Regions from separate parts of the Bradyrhizobium sp. A5 genome, predicted to be linked through region 1. Evidence: riboswitches for the same ligand, from Rfam matches in the RefSeq annotation. Region 1 holds a riboswitch; the other holds the start of a gene.

Evidence for each region. Region 1 has a riboswitch for S-adenosylmethionine ahead of WHZ77_RS30245 (homoserine O-acetyltransferase). Riboswitches for the same ligand answer to the same signal wherever they lie in the genome.
Region 2: another riboswitch for S-adenosylmethionine. It lies ahead of WHZ77_RS02080 (O-succinylhomoserine sulfhydrylase); the one in region 1 lies ahead of WHZ77_RS30245 (homoserine O-acetyltransferase).

What each region holds. Positions count from the first base shown of each region.
Region 1 is NZ_CP148990.1:6,395,441-6,399,852, forward strand. Features, by position in the region: gene WHZ77_RS30235 (alpha/beta fold hydrolase) at 1-504, shown strand, start outside; gene metW (methionine biosynthesis protein MetW) at 553-1,215, opposite strand; gene WHZ77_RS30245 (homoserine O-acetyltransferase) at 1,218-2,420, opposite strand; SAM riboswitch at 2,507-2,586, opposite strand; partial or broken gene WHZ77_RS30250 (chorismate mutase) at 2,804-3,651, shown strand; gene WHZ77_RS30255 (pyridoxal phosphate-dependent aminotransferase) at 3,686-4,412, shown strand, end outside.
Region 2 is NZ_CP148990.1:460,957-465,368, reverse strand. Features, by position in the region: gene WHZ77_RS02090 (hypothetical protein) at 1-694, opposite strand, end outside; gene WHZ77_RS02085 (2'-deoxycytidine 5'-triphosphate deaminase) at 885-1,943, opposite strand; SAM riboswitch at 2,101-2,180, shown strand; gene WHZ77_RS02080 (O-succinylhomoserine sulfhydrylase) at 2,252-3,448, shown strand; gene WHZ77_RS02075 (SGNH/GDSL hydrolase family protein) at 3,591-4,412, opposite strand, start outside.

The sequences.
Region 1 (4,412 bases):
GGCTCCGGCTCGGAGATCGAAAACCTCGACGCCTGGCGCAGGCAGTGCCGCGCCAATGCCGAGCAGTTCGAGACATCAGGCTCGGCGGAAGTGGCAAAAGTCACGCGGGAGGCGCCGAGCCGGATTCCCTTCCTGGTCAAGGACCCACGCGGCCACGCTGATTTCTACGCCGCGCTGGCGCGACATGACGCGAAGGGTTCGGCGAACACGATGCGCGGCTTCCAGGGCGGCCGTCCGTCGATCTTTGCGATGACCGACGCAATCAAGAAGGCGTTCACGCCCGCTCTGATCATCTGCGGTGACGAGGACGATCCGTGCGTCGGGCCGAGCCTGTTCCTGAAGAAGCACCTGCCCGCGGCGGGGCTCGCGATGTTTCCGAAGTCGGGCCACGTGCTCAACCTGGAAGAGCCCGCGTTGTTCAACGAGAGCGTGGAGCGGTTCGTGACGCTGGTGGAAGCCGGGCGCTGGCCGGTGCGCGATCCGAGGTCGCTGGCGGTCGGTTAAGCCCGTCATTCCGGGATGCGCTTCGTGCGCCCCGGAATGACAGACGAGCTACTTCCCTTGCCCGCGCGTCAGCAGGAACACGCCCTGCTCGCCGAACAGGTTCCACACCCACCACGGCATCCGCAGCCGCAGCGGGCGGCCGTAGAGATCGAGCGCCTCGGCGCGCTCCATCTTGACACCGATCGCATCGCAGAGCTCGACGAAATCCTTGATGGTACAGAAATGGATGTTGGCGGTGTCGTACCAGCTTGCCGGCAGATTCTCGGTGCGCGGCATGTGGCCGCCCACCAGGAGCTGGAGCCGCATCCGCCAGAAACCGAAATTCGGGAACGAGACGATGGCGCGGCGACCGATGCGCAGTAGATTTTCCAGCACCACCTTGGGCTGCCGTGTCGCCTGCAGCGTCTGCGACAGGATCACGTAGTCGAAGGCGTCGTCGGGATAGTTGACGAGGTCGGTGTCGGCATCGCCCTGCACCACCGCGAGCCCCTTGGCGACGCAGCGGTTGACGCCCTCGCGCGACAATTCGATGCCGCGGCCGTCGATGCCGCGGGTCTCCAGCAGCTGGAGCAGGTCGCCCTCGCCGCAGCCGACATCGAGTACTTTCGAGCCCGGCTTGACCATTCCGGCAACCAGCAGATGATCGGCGCGAAACTGGCCGCGCCGCTCCGTGGTGAGGCCGTCCAGGGGCAGCACTTCCTGTACGGACATCGCTAGCCCTCCTTGCCGGTGAGCCCGCGCGCCTTGCCGGCCGATTGCAGGAAGGCGCGGGAAATGTCGAGGAATTCGGGCACGTCGAGCAGGAAGGCGTCATGGCCGCGATCGGTTTCGATCTCGGCGAACGACACCCGCGCGCTCGACGCATTCAGCGCATGCACCAGCGCGCGCGATTCCGAGGTCGGGAACAGCCAGTCGCTGGTGAAGGAGACGACGCAGAAGCGCGTCTGGATGCCGGCAAACGCTTTCGCCAGCACGCCGCCGTGATCGCCGGCGATATCGAAATAGTCCATCGCGCGCGTCAGATAGAGATAGGAATTGGCATCGAACCGCTCGACGAAGGACGAGCCCTGGTAGCGTAGATAGCTTTCGACCTGGAAGTCGGCATCGAACGAGAAGGTCGGCAGCTCGCGGTCCTGCATGCGGCGGCCGAACTTGCGATGCAGCGCCGCGTCCGAGAGATAGGTGATGTGCGCGGCCATGCGCGCCACCGCAAGCCCGCGATGCGGATGGATGCCGTGATCGGCGTAGCCGCCATTGTGCCAGTCGGGATCGGCCATCACGGCCTGGCGGCCGAGTTCGTGGAAGGCAATGTTCTGCGCCGAGTGCCGCGTCGCGCAGGCGATCGCCAGCGCGGAATACACGCGCCTGGGATAGGCCGCGGTCCATTGCAGCACCTGCATCCCGCCCATCGAGCCGCCCACGACGGCGAACAGCGTATCGATGCCGAGCCGGTCGATCAGCATCGCCTGCGCGCGCACCATGTCGGGAATGGTGATGACGGGGAAATCCAGCCCCCACACCTTGCCGGTGGCGGGATTGATCGAGGCCGGCCCGGTCGAGCCCATGCAGCCGCCGATCACGTTGGAGCAGATGATGAAGTAGCGGCTGGGATCGAGCGGCCGGCCGGGGCCGACCAGGGTCTCCCACCAGCCTGGCTTGCCGGTGACGGGATGCAAATTGGCGACATGCTGGTCGCCGGTCAGCGCATGGCAGATCAGAACCGCGTTGGAGCGATCGGCGTTGAGCTCGCCGTAGGTCTGGTAGGCGATCTGGAACGGGGTGAGATCGACGCCGCAATCGAGCCGCAGCGGCTGGTCCCCGCCGAACTGCGCAAGCTGCGAACTCGGATGATCCACCTCATGCGACCGGTCGTCGGCACTGATCGCGGGACTCGGAATCGACTTGACGCCAACCATCATCGACCTCGTTTGCGACCGGCTGCCAAGCCGGCGCTGGATTCAGGCCATGAAAAACCCGGCCTGAACGATAGGTTCGGCCGGGATCGGAAGCGTCCCCGGCCTGTTTAGCGAGTTTTTTAACGTGGCTGCAAGCCGGCCGGCTCAAATGACCACGGAACAAGCAAAAACTACTGTCTTGGGCGGTTTTCGTCAAGTCGCGGTCCGGATTAACCAAAATAGCCCTTCACCGGGCCGCGGAGCAGGGCCAATTTCCTTTTGCATTTCTCTTTGCTTTCGCGGCTCCGACTGCCTAATCAGGACCTCGACAGCAGCGGGCCCGACCATATCAGTCAACTTGGCCGGCCCGCATTGGAACGCCTCTCAACACTCCCTTGCCAGATATGTCCCAACGTCCGCCCGCGCCACCATCGCTCCAGGAATTGCGCAAGGAGATCGACGCGATCGACGAGGGCATGCACCGCCTGCTGATGCAGCGCGGCGACATCATCGACCGCCTGATTCAGGTGAAGCAGACCCAGGAGGTCGGCTCGGCATTCCGCCCGGCACGCGAGGCCGCGATGATGCGCGACCTCGTGCAGCGTCATCGCGGCATCCTGCCGCTCGACACGGTCGAGAGCATCTGGCGCGTCATCATCTCGACCTTCACCTATGTCCAGGCGCCGTTCTCCGTGCATGCCGACATCTCGGTGAGCGAGCCCGCCATGCGCGATTCCGCGCGTTTCCATTTCGGCTTCACGGTGCCCTACGTCGCGCATTTCAGTGCGCAGGCGGCGGTCGAGGCGGTGGCGAAATCCAAGGGCGATCTGGCGCTGGTCTCGGCGACCTCGAGCCGCACGCCGTGGTGGCTGGAGCTGGAAGCAGCGGGTGCGCCAAAGATCATCGCGCGGCTGCCCTTCGTCGAGCGCGCCGACCATCCGGCAGCGCTGCCGGTGTTCGCCATCTCGCGCGTCGCCGACAGCGCCCTGGTGACGGAGGTCGAGACCTTCAGCGTGCGCGTGTCCGGGTGGAACGCCGACGTTGCGCGCGCGCTGTCACCGCTCGCCGAGATCGTGGCGTGCCCGATACCGCCTTCGACGGCGCGGCGCTGCTGGTCTCGGTCACGAGCGCGACCAGCATCGACAAAATCAAGGCTGCCCTGATCGAAGCGGGGGCCTCGGTGCGGTCCACGGCCCTCGTCGGCAGCCACGCAACGCGCTATACGGTGCCCCCGACCGGGCCGAAATCGTAAATCGCGAACCGCCTTAGCCTATCCGGAGTTGAAGATGTCACGCCCCGTGCCGAATCCCGGCATTCTCGATATTGCGCCCTACACGCCCGGCAAGAGCCCGGTCGCCGAGCCGGGCCGCAAGGTGTTCAAGCTCTCGGCCAACGAGACGCCGTTCGGGCCCTCGCCGAAGGCGATCGAGGCCTTCAAGAGCGTAGCGGATCATCTGGAGGATTATCCGGAAGGCACCTCGCGCGTGCTGCGTGAAGCCATCGGCCGCAGCTTCGGCCTCGATCCCAACCGCATCATCTGCGGCGCCGGCTCGGACGAGATCCTCAACCTGCTCGCCCACACCTATCTCAGCCATGGCGACGAGGCGATCTCCACCACGCACGGCTTCCTGGTCTATCCGATCGCAACCATGGCGGTCGGTGCGAAGAACGTGGTCGCAGCCGAGAAGAACCTCACCACCGACGTCGACGCCATCCTCAAGGCGGTGACGCCGAAGACAAAGCTGGTCTGGCTCGCCAACCCGAACAATCCGACCGGGACCTATATTCCGTTCGACGAGGTCAAGCGCCTGCGCGCCGGCCTGCCCTCGCATGTGCTGCTGGTGCTGGACGCCGCCTATTCCGACTACGTCTCGCGTAACGATTACGAGATGGGGATCGAGCTCGTCGCCACCACCGAGAACACCGTGGTGACGCACACTTTCTCCAAGATTCATGGCCTTGCGGCGCTGCGCATCGGCTGGATGTTCGGCCCCGAGCACATCATCGACGCGG
Region 2 (4,412 bases), 1.1 Mb from region 1:
GACCGAACAATTGCACCATCACGGGCGCGGCGGTGCGGACATATTCCATGGCGTAGTTGCGATAGGCTTTTTCGAGCCGCGGCTTTGGCCAGCTCGCAACGGGCAGCGCCGGCGCGGTCTTGGCGTCGAACAGCGGCGCTTCGAGATGGCGCGCGAACACCAGGCGCTGGTCGAGTTCGAGCGGGTGGTCGTACTGGTGATAGTAGCCTTCGAGCCCGTCCTGGCCGTCGACGCTCTGCTTGGTGCAGACGAAGCCCAGCCTGAGATCGCCAAGCGCAACGCCGTTGTTGGCGTGCCAGCCGCGCAGCATCGCGCGGCTCACCTCGCCCGGCACGCCGCAGATCGCGGTGCCCTTCCAGATCCAGCGCGGCGGCGGATAGCGGATCCACGCCTTGGTATCGCTCTCATACATGTATTCGACATGCACACCGCCGATCCAGTTGGAGAGATAGTGATACTGCGCGGCAGCCACCGCCGGTGGCAGATGGTCGAGCCCGAGCTTCTTCAGCCCCGGCAGGAAGCGCTCCTGCTGCTGGCGGCGGAAGACGCGGAAGACGAATTCCGCAGCGTGGGCCGTGCCGCGCCGGGTGACGACGGTGAGGATGAGGCCGGTGAAGTAAGCATGGTAGAGATCGGCCACCGCGCGCCAGCGTTTCCATTGGGCTTCCTGCGCGGTGTCTGCTGCGGCGGTCATGTTTGCTCCCGGCTTGTTGTTTTGCGGGAGTGTGTCATTGCGGATGGAGTGACGCAACCAACTACATTCGCTGTCATCGCGCGCGGGCGGCGATCCAGTATTCCAGAGACGGTTGTGATTGAATCGAGAGGCCGCGGCATACTGGATTCCCCGCCTTCGCGGGGAATGACAGCAGAAATTAGGGCTAGCACTACACCCGGAAGTGCTTGCTCAGCTTCAACCCCTGCGCCTGGTAGTTGGAGCCGATGCGCTGGCCGTACATCGCGTCGGGGCGTGCCAGCATCTTCTCGTAGACGAGGCGGCCGACGATCTGGCCGTGCTCGAGGATGAAAGGCACTTCGCGCGAGCGCACTTCGAGCACCGCGCGCGATCCCTGCCCGCCGGCGCCGGCATAGCCGAAGCCGGGATCGAAGAATCCGGCATAGTGCACGCGGAATTCGCCGACCAGCGGATCGAACGGCACCATCTCCGCAGCGTAGTCGGGCGGCACCTGCACCGCTTCTTTGGAGGCGAGGATGTAGAACTCGCCGGGATCGAGGATGAGGCTGCCGTCGGGGCGGGCCGAGATCGGCTCCCAGAACTCCCCGACCGCATAGCCGGAGCGGCGGTCGACATCGACAACGCCGGTGTGGCGCTTGGCACGGTAGCCGACAAAGCCGCTTCCCTTCTCGCCGGCGAGATCGACGGAGACGGCGACACCGCCGGACAGATCCGCATCGTCGATGTCGACGAGACGCTCGGCGGCATGCAAGGTTTCGAGCGCGTCGGCATTGAGGATGGCGTCACCGGCGCGGAAACGAACCTGCGACAGGCGCGAGCCCTCGCGCACCAGCACCGGAAACGTCTTCGGGCTGATCTCGGCATAGAGCGGACCGTGATAGCCGGCGCCGATCATGTCGAAGCGGCGGGTACCGTCGGCGATCACGCGGGTGAAGACGTCGAGCCGGCCGGTGGAGCTCTTCGGGTTCGCGGCCGCGACGATCTCCGGCGGCAGAGCGAGGCTTTCGAGCAGCGGCACGATATAGACGCAGTTGGTCTCCAGCACCGCGCCGTCGGCGAGGCTGAACTCGTGCAGCTTCAGTTCGTCGATGCGCTCGGCGACGGTGGCGCCGGGGCCGGGCAGGAAGCTGGCGCGGACACGATAAGCGATGTCGCCGAGGCGAAGGTCGAGGCTCGCCGGCTGGATCTGGCTTTCGACGAAGTCGTAAGCGGGCAGGATGAGGCCCGCTTCCGCCATCGCCGCGATCATGCGGTCGGGCAGGATACCATTGGCGTCGGCGGCGACCGTGAACGTCAAACCGGGGTCCTCGTCAGGGGGTAAATGTATCCGGACATGCGGAAAATACAGCTTTTTACGGCTATCCGATGCACGCCTTGACGAAAAGGGCATTGCGGAATATGAGCATGACTTATCCCGTGGTGATTTGAGCCGGCCGGCTTGCAGCCACGTTAAATAAGTCGCTAAACAGGCCGGGGACCTCTGTGATCCCGGCCCGTGGAAGTTATCCAGGCCGGTTTTTTTGTGACCATTTTCGATGGTCACGCAGAGGAGATCCTATGTCGAAGTCCCCGGCGTCCACCACGCAATATCGTCCCGAAACCCGTCTGGTCCATTCCGGCACCCTGCGCTCGCAATATGGCGAGACGTCGGAGTCGCTGTTCCTGACCCAGGGCTATGTCTACGACACCGCCGAGCAATGCGAAGCGCGGTTCAAGGGCGAGGACCCCGGCTTCATTTATTCGCGCTACTCCAACCCCACCATCTCGATGTTCGAGCGCCGCATGATCGAGCTCGAAGGCGCTGAAGCGGCGCGCTCGGCGGCGACCGGCATGGCCGCTGTGACGACCGCGATCCTCGCGCCGCTGAAGGCCGGCGATCACGTCGTCGCCTCGCGCGCGCTGTTCGGCTCGTGCCTCTACGTCATCCAGGACCTGTTGCCGCGCTACGGCATCGAGACCACGCTGGTCGACGGCTCCGACCTCGACCAATGGCAGCGTGCGCTGAAGCCGAACACCAAGACGTTCTTCCTGGAGAGCCCGACCAATCCGACGCTCGACGTGCTCGACATTCCCGGCATCGCCGAGATCGCGCATAGTGGGGGAGCGCGGCTCGTCGTCGACAACGTGTTCGCGACCCCGATCTGGCAGAGCCCGCTCGCGCTCGGCGCCGATGTCGTGGTCTATTCCGCAACCAAGCACATCGACGGCCAGGGCCGGTGTCTGGGCGGCATCATCCTGTCGTCGGAAGCGTTCGTTGCCGAGCACCTCCACAATTTCATGCGCCAGACCGGCCCGTCGATCTCGCCGTTCAACGCCTGGATCCTGCTCAAGGGCCTGGAGACGCTGGCCGTGCGCGTGCGCGCGCAGACCGAGTCGGCGGCGCGCATCGCGGACGTGCTGGCGAGCCATCCCAAGATTTCGCGGCTGGTCTATCCCGGCCGCGCCGATCATCCGCAGGCAGCGCTCGTGAAGAAGCAGATGCGCGGCGGCTCGACGCTGGTCGGCTTCGAGGTGAAGGGCGGCAAGGCAGGCGCCTTCCGCGTGCTCAACGCGCTCAAGCTTGCGAGGATCTCGAACAATCTCGGCGACGCCAAGAGTCTCGTCACGCATCCGGCGACCACGACGCATCAGCGCCTGAAGCCGGAAGACCGCGCCGCGCTCGGCATCAGCGAGGGATTCATCCGCTTCTCCGCGGGGCTCGAGCATGCGGATGATCTGATCGAGGATCTGACGGCGGCGCTGGAGAAGGCGTAAGGGGGACGGTGGTCTCGTAGGGTGGGCAAAACGAAGCGTGCCCACCATTCGCGATCTCGGTGCCGATAAATGGTGGGCACGGCGCTTTGCGCCTTTGCCCACCCTACGGCACTGCAGGGCTAACCCACCCCAAGCACCCGAACTACATCGGCCGATACGCGCGCACGTCTCCAGGCACGTTCACCCCGAGCTTGATCTGGCCGACCGAGCGGATGATGTCGTCGCCGAGGAGTTGGGCGAAGCAGGCGTAGCCCCAATCGTTCATGTGCAGTCCGTCGGCGATGACGAAGCTCTCGACCGGGATCGATTGGTTCTCGTGCCAGTCGCGCATCACCTCGAAGCGCGGGAAGATGCCGACGTGACGGAGCTCGGCGACCTTGCCGAGCAGCTTCACCATCTTGCCGGCGCTCTCCTTGCGCTGGTTGACGGCCGGCGAATATTGCGGATCGACCAGCACGATGTCTGCATCGCCTGCGGCCTGAATGCTGGCGATGCCGTTCTCGACGAGCTTGGCGGTATCGCCGGGATCAAGGTTGCGCAGCACGGCGTTGGTACCGACTTGCCAGATCACCAGATCGGGATGCACGTCGATCACCTCGGTCTGGAGACGCTTCATCATCTCGGGCGCATCCTCGCCGCCAACGCCGGCATTGACGACGGTGATGTCGGCGGTCGGATACTGCCGGCGCAGCTGTGCGGCGAGACGATTCGGATAATTGAAATCGGGCGAGCTTGCGCCATAACCGGCGGTCGACGACGAGCCGAACGCGACGATCACGACAGGCTTGCCGGCGATGAGCTTGTTCGCGACATGCGGCAGCGAGCCCATCGTCTTCGAGCCGCCCTTCGGCGCGAGACACGGCACGCGGTTGAAGATGTCGCCGGCGGATTTGGCGACCTGCTTCACCCTGTCGATCGCGCGCCCGGTGATGCTGCGCTGCTCCGCGGAGGGGTGGGTGGCCGC